Planctellipticum variicoloris: one gene and its partner. The main gene of each other region encodes a partner of the protein of the gene in region 2 in a complex. Links are inferred from orthologs where the notes say so. Each region holds a gene or a part of one and is shown on either strand. Other genes may lie near its edges.

What was found.
Region 1: the proteins of SH412_RS07410 (region 2) and lpxA are in contact, whole or in part, in a crystal structure (PDB 4J09), measured with the Escherichia coli proteins. The link is inferred for Planctellipticum variicoloris from one-to-one orthologs.

What each region holds. Positions count from the first base shown.
Region 1 is NZ_CP130886.1:10,194-13,068, reverse strand. What follows is about bases 74-2,875. They hold lpxA (acyl-ACP--UDP-N-acetylglucosamine O-acyltransferase), read right to left. Parts: upstream 2,006-2,875; coding sequence 1,142-2,005; downstream 74-1,141. Other genes in these bases: SH412_RS00040 (DUF4870 domain-containing protein), read right to left, coding at 2,340-2,837; SH412_RS00050 (Gfo/Idh/MocA family protein), read right to left, coding at 74-1,145. Outside these bases: more of SH412_RS00050, read right to left, coding at 72-73.
Region 2 is NZ_CP130886.1:1,873,500-1,881,585, reverse strand. What follows is about bases 3,071-5,992. They hold SH412_RS07410 (MFS transporter), read right to left. Parts: upstream 5,211-5,992; coding sequence 3,930-5,210; downstream 3,071-3,929. Other genes in these bases: SH412_RS07405 (Gfo/Idh/MocA family protein), read right to left, coding at 5,214-5,992; SH412_RS07415 (sulfite exporter TauE/SafE family protein), read right to left, coding at 3,156-3,887; SH412_RS07420 (aldo/keto reductase), read right to left, coding at 3,071-3,126. Also shown: SH412_RS07430 (hypothetical protein), read left to right, coding at 1-1,049; SH412_RS07425 (TauD/TfdA family dioxygenase), read right to left, coding at 1,127-2,119; more of SH412_RS07420, read right to left, coding at 2,152-3,070; more of SH412_RS07405, read right to left, coding at 5,993-6,248; SH412_RS07400 (outer membrane protein assembly factor BamB family protein), read right to left, coding at 6,293-7,636; SH412_RS07395 (PQQ-binding-like beta-propeller repeat protein), read right to left, coding at 7,703-8,086. UniProt on the Escherichia coli protein: Probably transports across the inner membrane the two dehydrated forms of N-acetylneuraminate (Neu5Ac), 2,7-anhydro-N-acetylneuraminate (2,7-AN) and 2-deoxy-2,3-didehydro-N-acetylneuraminate (2,3-EN).

The sequences.
Region 1 (2,875 bases), 1.9 Mb from region 2 along the record:
TGATCAGCGATTCGCGATCAGCCCACTTCTTCCGGCTTTCCGCTTTAAGCTTTCTGCTTTCCGCGAGCCCGTCAGCCCGCCTTGCGCTGCGGCATCGCGACGGCCTGCTGCGGCGAGGCGACGCCCACATGCGTGGCGTCCCAGCGGTGTCCGGCGAGACTCTTCTGCACTGCCGTGGCGACCTGCAGGGCCGCCAGCGCCTGCCGACCGTCGATGGGGGGAGCCGTCTTCGTGACGACGGCGTGAACGAAACTCTGCAGCTCGGCGGTCAGCGCATCGCTCGCCGGAACTGCGGTCGTCTCGACCTGAATGAACCGCCCGAACACGTCTTTCTTGAGCTGCTCAATATCCGCACCCGGCTGACGGGACAGTTCCAGCGGCGACGGACCGTGCACCAGGGCCGGCGAGGGAACGTAGCGCGAGACTTCCCGCTTGTTGAGATCGACCGTGACGCAACCGCTTGCCGACCAGACCTGCAGCGAGCGGGAGACCACCGGGCTGACCCGGCTGGCGGTCAGATCCGCGATCGCCCCGTTCTCGAACACCAGACGTGCCTGGACGGCGTCTTCGTGGCCCCCCATCACCCCCGCGCCGAACGCCGAGGCGCTCTGCAGCGGACTGCGGACCAGCGAGAGGACGAGATCGATATCGTGAATCATCAGATCGAGCGTGACGCCGATGTCGGTCGAGCGAAACGTGTAGGGACTGGTTCGTTCCGCCCGGATGTATCTGGCCCCGGCCAGCCACGGCGCCGCCGCGACGAATGCCGGGTTGAACCGCTCGATATGTCCGACCTGCAGGGCAATGCCCATCCGTTCGGCGAGTTCGACCAGTTCGGTCCCGGACGCGTCGTGATCGGCCAGCGGCTTTTCCACCAGGACCGGAATCCCCCGTTCCAGGAAGTAGCCGCCGACTTCGCGATGCGCCACCGTCGGCACGACGACCGAGACGGCGTCGACTTCGCCCGCCAGCTCCCGGTAGTCTGCAACCCAGCGGCAGCCGCACTGACCGGCGACGGCCTGGCCCCGTTCGGCGTGGCTGTCCGCGACGGCCACCAGATTCACGCCCGCCATCCCGCCGAGAATCCGCGCATGGTGCCGTCCGAGTGCTCCGACGCCCACCACCGCCATCCGCAGATCGCTCATGCCGCACTCCGTTGGGCAGTGCCGTGGGATTCGGCCTGCGGTTCTTTGACGACTCGAATCGCCTCGCGGGCGCGGCCGTTCTTGCCGCGGGCGGAGGCTTCGACAAAACTCAGCAGATGATCGAGCTCGGCGGGGAGATTGCCGCATAGTTCGACTTCGAACTGCCCGCGGACCTCGGTGACCTTGCGATGTTCGCGGAAGAGCAGCTTGAAGGCTTGCCGGACAAGCTGAATTGTCGCGTCGCAGATGCCGCGACGACGCATGCCGACCAGATTGATCGTGATAATTTCGGGGTTATCGCTGCCGGCCGCCAGCATGTAGGGGGGCAGATCGGTGGGGCAGCGGCAGCCGCCGCTGAGAAACGCGCCGGTGCCGATGGTCGCGAAGTGATGCACGACCGAGTTCCCCGACACGATGGCAAAATCGTGGACGTGGGCATGGCCCCCCAGCAGGGAGCCGTTGCAGAGGATCACGTGATTCTGGACGTGGCAGTTGTGGGCCACGTGGGCGTTGGCCATCAGGAAACAGCGGTTTCCGATGCGGGTGACGCCGTCTTCCTTGTCGGCGCCGCGGTTGACCGTGACCCCTTCGCGGAAAATGTTGTCGTCGCCGATCTCGACCCGCGTGGGGGAACCGGTATACCCGATGTCCTGGGGATCTCCGCCGATGGCGGCCCCCGCGAAGAACCGGTTGCGGGCGCCGATCGTCGTGTGCCCGATGATGGAGACGTGGCTGTCGAGCCGGCAGCCGTCGCCGAGCGCGACGTGCGGTCCGACGATGCAGAACGGGCCGATGTCGACATTTTCGCCGAGCAGGGCGCGATCGTCGACCTGAGCGAACTCCGAGATGTTGCAGGGCATCGGCCGACTTCCTTGTCGTGACGCTCTAAAGCGGGTGCGCCGGCGATCCCAGCCGGTTCGGCCCCGATCCGTCAACGAACTTGAATATGGCGGAGTTTAGAGAAGATCGCCCGGCAGTGGAATCGCGCTTTTCGCGGGAAATTCAAGATCTCGCGCAGAGACGCCAGGAAGAGAAATGCCGAATGTCGAAGGCGGAATGTCGAAAGGAAGTCGAGAGACCAGAGACGAGAGCCAGAAAAGAGACGCCAGACAGCGATAAATCTTCCTCTGGCGATCAGCGATCCGCGATAAGCCCTCTTCTTCCGGCTATTCGCTATTCCCTACTCGCTATTCCCTATTCAAAAAACGTAATCGACAGCGGGTATTTCCAGGCTTCGCCGTTGTTGGCTTTCAGGCCGCCGATGATCGGGAAGACGACCATTGCGATCAGGAGCGCAATCAGGAACGGGATGCCGACGAACACAATGCTCAGGATTGCGAAGATGACGAGGTAGATGAAGGAAGAAATCATCCAGTTCACGACGATCTTGCCGTGTTCGTCGATCCCGGGCAGGCTCCCTTTCATGAGCTGCCAGATCAGAATGGGAGCGGCGAGACCCAGTACGGGCAGGGCGGTGTAACCCAGCAATTGCGACAGATGCACGAGCATGGCCCAGGTGCGCGTCCGCTGCTCGGCGACTTCGCCGTCCAGGGCGGAACCACCTGTCCATCCGCTGAAAGCCGACCCGACCGGGTGAATCAGCTTGTTCTTGGCGTCGGCGAACTCGCGGTCCGACAGAGCGACCGAACGGTGCAGTTCCTCCAGTTTCGCAATCTCGTCGGCAATGCTCATGGCGTTCCTTTCCGGCGCGGATTTTCCCCGTCGAGATG
Region 2 (8,086 bases):
TCCCCGGCCAAACTCCCGCTGTGCAATTCCAATTGCGACCCGATTACACGGAGGCATGGCTTCCAAAGTGCGACACGTTGGAGTTGGCGCAGAGACTGGGCCTGGCCAGTCGACACAATCCGGCGGATCTGGAGCAGGAGATTCTGGTTGCCATGCTCGGCAGCCCGATCCCGTTCGAGTTTCCCAGCGGCGAGGAATTCGAGTCGGCGGTCCGCATTCGAAAAAGCATTGCTGAGGCCGCCCGGAAGACCCGGCTGGAATTCCGAACCCACGAAGCGGAGCGCCCGGAAGAATACTGGCGCTACGACGAGGACCGCGGGTTTATCTTGCGCCCCGGACGATCCCTTGTGGACGGGCTGATTCAGGCGACTCAGCCCGAGGCATCGGGTCGGCTGTACTCATTCTCCTGCTGGCGAGCGACCGAATATGTCGCTCTGCTGGGAATTGCCCAGGAGATCATCGACCGCAATCCCGCACTCTACGAGCGATTGAGCTGCCAGGTGGAGACTCGCGCCTTGAAGGCGGCGGCCTTCGAGCGGGCCTGCCTTCGCAAACACGGTTCCTTCGCGCAACCGCTGCCGCCGCGATATTTCGTTCCCGGCGATCGGACCTGGTTCCGCAACCCGGATCGGATCTCGGCAGACGTCACCGGCTACGAGGGGAGTTTTACGTTCTATCTGGGGGCCGGCGAGTTCGCCGACTTCTGGCGTCCGGGATTGACATACACGCTGGCCACGAAGTGCCTGACGATCTACCACTGGCGAAACGGCGTCGTTCGCGATGCGGACGGCGATCTGCAGATCGACGAGGCGATTGTCGAACGGCGCGTGCAGGAGTCACTCGACGATCCGCAAGACACACGGCGGATTCTAGAGGAGATGGTTCGCGTGCAGGATCCGCCGGATGTCTTTGACGGCGGCTGCATCGAGCCCCATCGAGAGACACCGAGGATGGTCTGCACTGGAACCGAGGACCTCCGACTGCCCGATGTCGACGCAGCGCCCCAGCCGGTCCGCCGAACCGACGCGCGACTCCAGTCGCATGCCTGAGTCTTCCGATCAAGGAAGCTCATTGGGACTCTGCACGCCGTGGAATTCTGTGCTGCGAACACACCGCGTCGCAGATGCTACTCATCGACGGCGATCAGCGACGCCAGGACCTTGCGCGTGCCGGTAAATGTCCGCCGGCCGTGCATGGCGACGTAATTGTCGACCAGGGCGACGTCCCCTTTCTGCCAGGGGATGTTGAAGCTCAGTTCTTCCCCCAGCCTTGAGGCAACGTTGACGGCGTCGCGATCGAGGGTCGTGCCGTCGCCGAAGGTGATGGACTTCGACGGATCGTTGCGGTCGTCCTTCCAGCCCTGGAAGGCGGCGATGAGCTGGTTGAAGAAGACTTGCCGACCGTCGAGGAGCTGACGGACGGCGGGAAGGACGGGGGTTGTAGCGCGCAGGCAGCCGTCCGGGAGCCATTCCCACGAGTAGCCAAGAGATTTCAGCCGGGCTTCGGCGGCTTCGCGGGTTTCGGCCTGGAACGTGCTTTGCCAGCTCCGTCCCATGCCCGAGGCGGCGTCGTTTGCGGCGGGCATGACGTTGGTGTAGCGGAGTCCACGGGATTCGCAGTCGGCGGCGAATTGCGGGCATTCGGCTTTCAGCTTGGCGTAGAGGATGTCGGAGCGGCAGATCGGCGTGGCGCCGCCAGTCTCGGCGGGCTGCTCGCAGAAGAAGAACAGGCGACTGGGATAGATCGGCGTCTGGGCCATTTCGTGATGCAGAAAGATCGTGACGTTCGGCGGCGCTTCGTTAGCGGTGAAGACGCGCGGAGTTTTGACGACGCGGACGGCGTTCGACAGGGACTGCTCGTACGGAAAGTTCTTGAGCCCGAACGCGGCGATGAAGCGGTCCAGGTCTTCGGGGATGGCGACCGGGAAGCCGCGAAACAGGATCGCCCCGTGAGCCGAGGCCTGCTGGCAGAGATCGGCTGCGCGGGAGGCGAGCCAGGTGCAGGTGGCGTCGAGCGTGGCGGAACCGGGTTCGCAGGCGAGAACGAGGGGAAAGACGTGGCCGTCGGCAGGTTGCTGCCCGGGGACGGAAATCAGCGAGACCTGGGGGGCGTCCGTCATGGCGAATTCCTTGGAGCGACGGGAAGTCGTGTTTATTCGTAGATCGGGAAGAACGTATTGAAGGCCTGCTCGCAGAAGACGCCGGGGTCGTTGAAACGCCGATGGCGGTCGAGGGCGCTGATGTCCCGATGTTCTTCCGGGGTCAGCGCGAAGTCAAACAGATTCAGGTTCTCGGCGAGACGTTCGGCGCGGGAGGTCATCGGGACGATGGCGGTCCCCCGTTCGATTCCCCAGCGGAGCACGATCTGCGCGGGGGTTCTGCCGTGCCGAATCGCGGCAGCGGTGACGACCGGCTGATTGAGCAGAGACTCGCTCGGCTCCGCCATGCCCAGCGCGAGATAGGAGAGCGCCCCCAGGGGCGAAAAACCGGTGACGGCGATTCCTGCTTCGCGGCAGAAGCGGAGGAGCTTCTCCTGCGTCAGGAACGGGTGAAGCTCGATCTGCAGGACCGACGGCGGGATGCGACACTCGGCAAGGAGCTCGCGAAGCAGGGTGCAGTTGCAGACGCCGATGTTGCGGACCAGGCCGGCGTCGACGAGGTCTTCCATCGCGGCCCAGGTTTCGCGGAAGGGAACCCGGACGGGCTGCATTTTCGGCTCGGCCGCCTCGGGATCGAAGAGCCAGCCCGGCGGGTAGCGGTGTTCGAACGGGACGAACTCCAGCGCGATCGGGAAGTGAATCAGGTAGAGATCCAGCGAATCGAGCCCCAGATCACTCAACGTCCGCTCCAGCGCGGGGCGGACGTGCTCGCGGCGGTGGTAGGTGTTCCAGAGCTTGGACGTGACCCAGAGGTCTTCGCGGCGGCAGAGGCCGGCCTCCAGCGCCTGGCGAATGCCGCGACCGACGGCGGCTTCGTTGCCGTAGTCGCAAGCCGAATCGAGATGGCGATAGCCGGCCCGGATGGCCTCGCAGACGAGGTCCGGGACTTTTTCCTCGGGCATTTTCCAGAGGCCAAGCCCGACGAGAGGCAGCCGGTCGCCGGTGTTGAGAACGAGCTCGCGATCCATGACGATCAGTCCCATTTCAGAAGGGGCGGTCAGGAGAGTCCCGCGAGATAGCCGATGCCGAGAATGCCCAGGACCACGTAGACGCTGTTGCGCAACACCTGCTGGGACACGCGAGTCAGGAGACGGTGCCCCAGGAGGAGTCCGACGAGCATCGGAGCGACCGACCAGACGGCCATTGTACGGACGTCGGCGTCGATCTGAGATGTTCCGGCGAGAAACGACAGGCGAATCAGGCCGGTGGTCAGGAAGATCACGCTGAGAGTGGCGACGATCCGCTCCTTGGACCAGTCGCGGGCGTAGATATACGCCACCAGGGGCGGCCCGCCGATGTTGAACGCGCCGCCGAGGTTGCCTCCGGCGAAACCGATCCAGAAGGCGGAGCCGTCCGGGTAATGCAGGCCGCGATGGCGGACGAGGTAGAAATCAAATACGACCATCACCAGCAGGGCGGCCCCTAGCCAGCGTTTGACGGCGTCAGACGGCAGCGAGGTGAGGAACCAGAAACCCAGCGGAACGCCGGCCCAGGCGCCGAGCATCAGGCTCAGGGCGCCGCGCCACTGGAAATGCCGGAACGTGACGGCGACGTTGAGCACGCAGACGGCGACATTCAGCACGGTGACCGCCGCCTGGGTCTGTTGAACCGGGATGACCAGCGGCAGGAGGCCCATGACGGTGAGGCCGAAGCCGAACCCGCTGACGCCCTGCAGGAAGCCGGCGAGGGTCAGGATCAGGACGACGTAAAGGAGTTCGGTCGAGGACACGCGGGCGGGGCTCTGCAGGCAGGATCTGGAACGACGGGCCGCTCATTCGGGGAGCGGGCGGCCCTTGGTTTCGGGAAGGAACAGCAGCACGACCAGTCCCAGCAGGAACAGGCAGCCGAGAATCGACACGGCGAGTTGCAATGACATACCGGGGAGGGCTTTCAATTCGCCGGAGAGGACCAGGATCGACGCGGCGACGAGGCGGCCGCCGTTGAAGCAGACGCCGGCTCCGGTGGCCCGTAAGTGGTCGGGGAACAGCTCGGGGAAGTAGATCGCGTAGCCGGCGTGAATGCTCAAGGTGCAGAAGCCGAAGATCGGCAGAATCATGAGCTGCTGCGCATAGGTCTGCGGGACGTAGCAGGTGATCGGGACGATGATGAAGGCAGCGATGTGCATCAGGGCGAAGGCGCCGCGGCGTCCCAGGCGTTCGGCGAGGGGGCCGAAGGCAAGGAGCCCCAGACCGCCGCCGAGCGCCTGGACGATGCCGTAGGCGAACTTGGCGGACTGTTGGGCCTCTTCCTTCGACTTGCCGAGGCGGATCAGCAGGTCGGCGGTGAGATCCTGGCCGGCGACGATGACGCCCCAGAAGGTGCCGAGACCGACGGCGGCCAGCAGCAGACCCAGGATGGCGGAGTTTCTCCAGCGGGGCGTGCCAAACAGCTCGCGGAAGCTGCCGCGGGGACGCTGCTCGACGCCGGTCCGCTGCCAGCGTTCGGGTTCGCGGACGCTGGTGCGAACCCACAGCACGAGCAAGGCGGGGATGACGCCGATCACGTAGGCGTAGCGCCACTGCGTGCCGACGAGAATTCCCGCCAGGGCGGCCAGCCAGGTCCCCAGGACGCTGGTCGAGTGAAAGATTCCCGACGCATGGGCTCGGGCTTTGGGAGGAAAAACTTCCGCGACCAGGGCGGCCGCGACGGCCCATTCGCCGCCGACGCCGAGGGCCACGAAGAAGCGGAGGAAGGCGACGTGCCAGAGGTCAGTGGCGAAGAACGTGAGTCCGGAGAAGATGGAGTAGAAGAGGATGGTCAGGGACATGATCGGCTTGCGGCCGAAACGGTCGGCGAGCGAACCGAAGACAACGCCCCCCAGCGTGCCCCCGAGCAGGAAGATCGCCAGGAATCGGTCGCCCCAGAGTCGGACGGCCTGCGACTGGTCTCCCGCGCCGAGCAGGTCGGCGAGGAGCTGGCTGCGGGTGATGTTAAAGAGCTGGCCTTCGAAGGCGTCGAAGGCCCAGCCCGCGGAGGCGATGGCGAGGACCAGCCACTGGTAGCCGGTGACTTCTGCATACCAGGGGCCGTTCGACTCGCTCGGTGCTGCCACGCGTCAATTTCCGCCGAGGGCCACAGGCTGGCCGGTTTTGAGAGATTCTTCCGCCTTGAGGCACATGGCGACGGACCAGAGTCCGTCCGAACCCGAGCAGGGAGGCGGCGCGCCGTCGCGGACAGACTTCACCACCGCAGCAAGCTGGTCAACCAGCTCGTAAACTTCGCCCGAGGGCTTCTCGATGGCGATCTGTTCGATGGTCTCGCCGGTCTGCACTTTGAGCGAAAACGTCGGCTCGAAAGTGCGATCCATGGCCCCGCTCCAGGAGGCCCACAGAGCGCCGCGCGTGCCGGTAATCTTGGCCGTCTGGTGATGTTCCCAGGCGGCGAGCGTCTGGGAGATCACGGCGTAGCGCCCGCCGGGGAAGTTCACGATGGCCGAGAAGTTGTCGTGCAGTTCCGGGTGGTCGGGCTGCTTGCTGTTCGCCCGGGCATAGACGGACTCAGGATCGCCGGCGCCGGCGAAATACCAGCGGGCGAGGTCGAAGAAGTGAATCGGCTCTTCGAGGATCCAGCTACCGACGCGGTGGATGTCGTACCGCCAGCCCCCCGAACCGAGCCGATAGGGCCTGCGCCAGAGTTCGATGAGGGCGTAGAGGGGATCGCCGATCCGGCCTTCGTCGATGAGCGTTCGCACCCGGCCCCAGAGGGAGGACAGTCGCAATTCGTGGCCGACGGCGAGGACGAGCTTTTTCCGAGCCGCCAGGTCGATCAGTTCCTGGCTGTGCGCGATGCTGAGCGTCATCGGCTTTTCGAGCAGCAGACTGCGGCCGGACTCCAGAACGGCTTTTGCGACGGGATAGTGGAGATCCGAGGGAAGGACGACATCCACCAGGTCGACCTGGGCCTGCTGCAGCAGGTCTTCGGGCGAGCGATAGATGGTCGCTGCAGGGTGTTCGGCGTGGGCGGCGGCGGCGTTTTCGTCCGAGCGGGCGGCGATGGCGACCAGCCGGGCGCCGGGGACCGCCGCAATCGCGCGGGCGTGATGCCGCCCCCAGGCGCCGTAGCCGATCAGGCCGACTCGAACATCCGTCATGCGCTCGGGGCTCCCTCATCGAGGCCGGAACAGAAACGAATCCTTCAGCGAGCGCTAACTTTCGCTTCCGGACCGCCGGAGATCCGGTAGAGGTGGGTCGCCGAACGGAGGACCAGGTCGTTGCCAATCAGCGCCGGCGAGGCCATCAACTGGCCTTCGAGCGTATTGACGCTTTCCGAGACGAACTCACGCCCGGTCTTGAAGACGGTCGTGGCCCCTTCGCGGCTGCTGATGTAGATCCGGCCGTTAGCAAACAGGGGCGAAGCGGAATAGTTGCCGCCAATTCGTTCCTGCCAGACTTCCTTGCCGGTGGCGGCTTCGACGCAGGTGGCGATGCCGGCGTCGGAAACGATATAGACCAGGTCGTCGACGACGATCGGCGAGGGCATGGCGGGGACCTGTCGCTTCATCCGCCAGAGGACGTGCGACTCGGTGACGTCCCCCTGCCCGTCGGCGCGAATGGCGACCAGTTCGGGCTTCATGTAACCCGTGCAGATAAAGACGATTCCGTCGCTGTAGACCGGGCGCGAGACGTTGGAGAATCCGGAGCCGTGCCGGACTTTCCAGATCTCGGCTCCGGTCGCCGGGTCGTAGGCGACGACCCACTGGGCGCCGAGTCCGACGAGCTGGTCGCGGTCCCCCACGCGAATCAGGAGGGGGGTGCAGAAGGCTTTGTGAAGATCGCCCTTGTCCCCTTCCATCGGGGGACGCTTCGTGCGCCAGACTTCTTCGCCGGTTCGGATATCCAGACCGACGACCGACTGAGACTCGGTGCCGTCGCACTGCACGATCAGCAGATCGCCCCAGACGACCGGCGATCCGCCGGGACCGACACTGTGTTCTTCCGGCAACCGGGTCTTCCAGAGGACCTTGCCGGTTTCGACGTCGATGGCGGCGGTACCCATCGTGCCGAAGTGGCAGAAGAGCCGGCCGCGGTCGAGGATGGGGGTGGGTGACGCGTAGCTGTTGAGGCTGTGGATGGCTGCGGGGTTGTTGACCGAAAAGAGTTCCTGATCGTGGAGCAGCCTGCCGGTCGCCGCATCGATCTCCTGCCAGTGGAGCGATACAGAACCAACCACATCCATCTGGTTGGCGAGCGGATTGCCCGCCAGCTTTTCCTTGCGGGCCGCTTCCTTCTGCTCTTCCGTCAGCGGATGTTCGATGGCGGCGGTGACCCAGATCCGCTGGCCATCGGTGACGGGGGACGACCAGCCACGACCGGGGAGCGCGGTCTTCCAGGCAATGTTTTGGGCGTCGCCCCAGGCGATGGGAGGCTGGCGCTGGTCGGCCCGGCCGTCGCCGTTGGGCCCCCGGAACTGCGACCAGTCCTCGGCCTGGACGGCCGAGAGTACGAACAGCGAAGCCAGGACCGTCAGACTGCGAACCATCGGACACTCCGCTCAGACCAACACAGGGACCATCGGGCCGACAAGAGCGCCCGAGGAGGCTCCGGTTTACTGCTTTTCGGGGCTCTTCGCCAGCGAAACGCAGACGAGCTCCTTGTCGTTCCGGGCGAAGACGCAGCGGTCGGCGAAGGCGGGGTGGCTCCAGACGACGTTGCGACCGAAGCATTCGGCGGTCGGTTCCAGGATGTGCGCCCGGCTGATTTCGTCGTAGCCGGACTTCGAGAGTCGGGCCATGATCAGGTCGCCGGTTTCGCTGAAGATCAGGTGCCGGTCGCCATTCTTGACGAGAAACGCCGTTCCGTGCCCGCCGCGGCGTTCGCCGGTCGTGGGGGCAAAGGATTCCCAGAGTCGTTCGCCGGTCTTCAGATCGACGCCGCGCAGACCGCCGCTGCGGCAGTCGGCGCCGTAGATGACGCCGTCTTCGATCAGGGG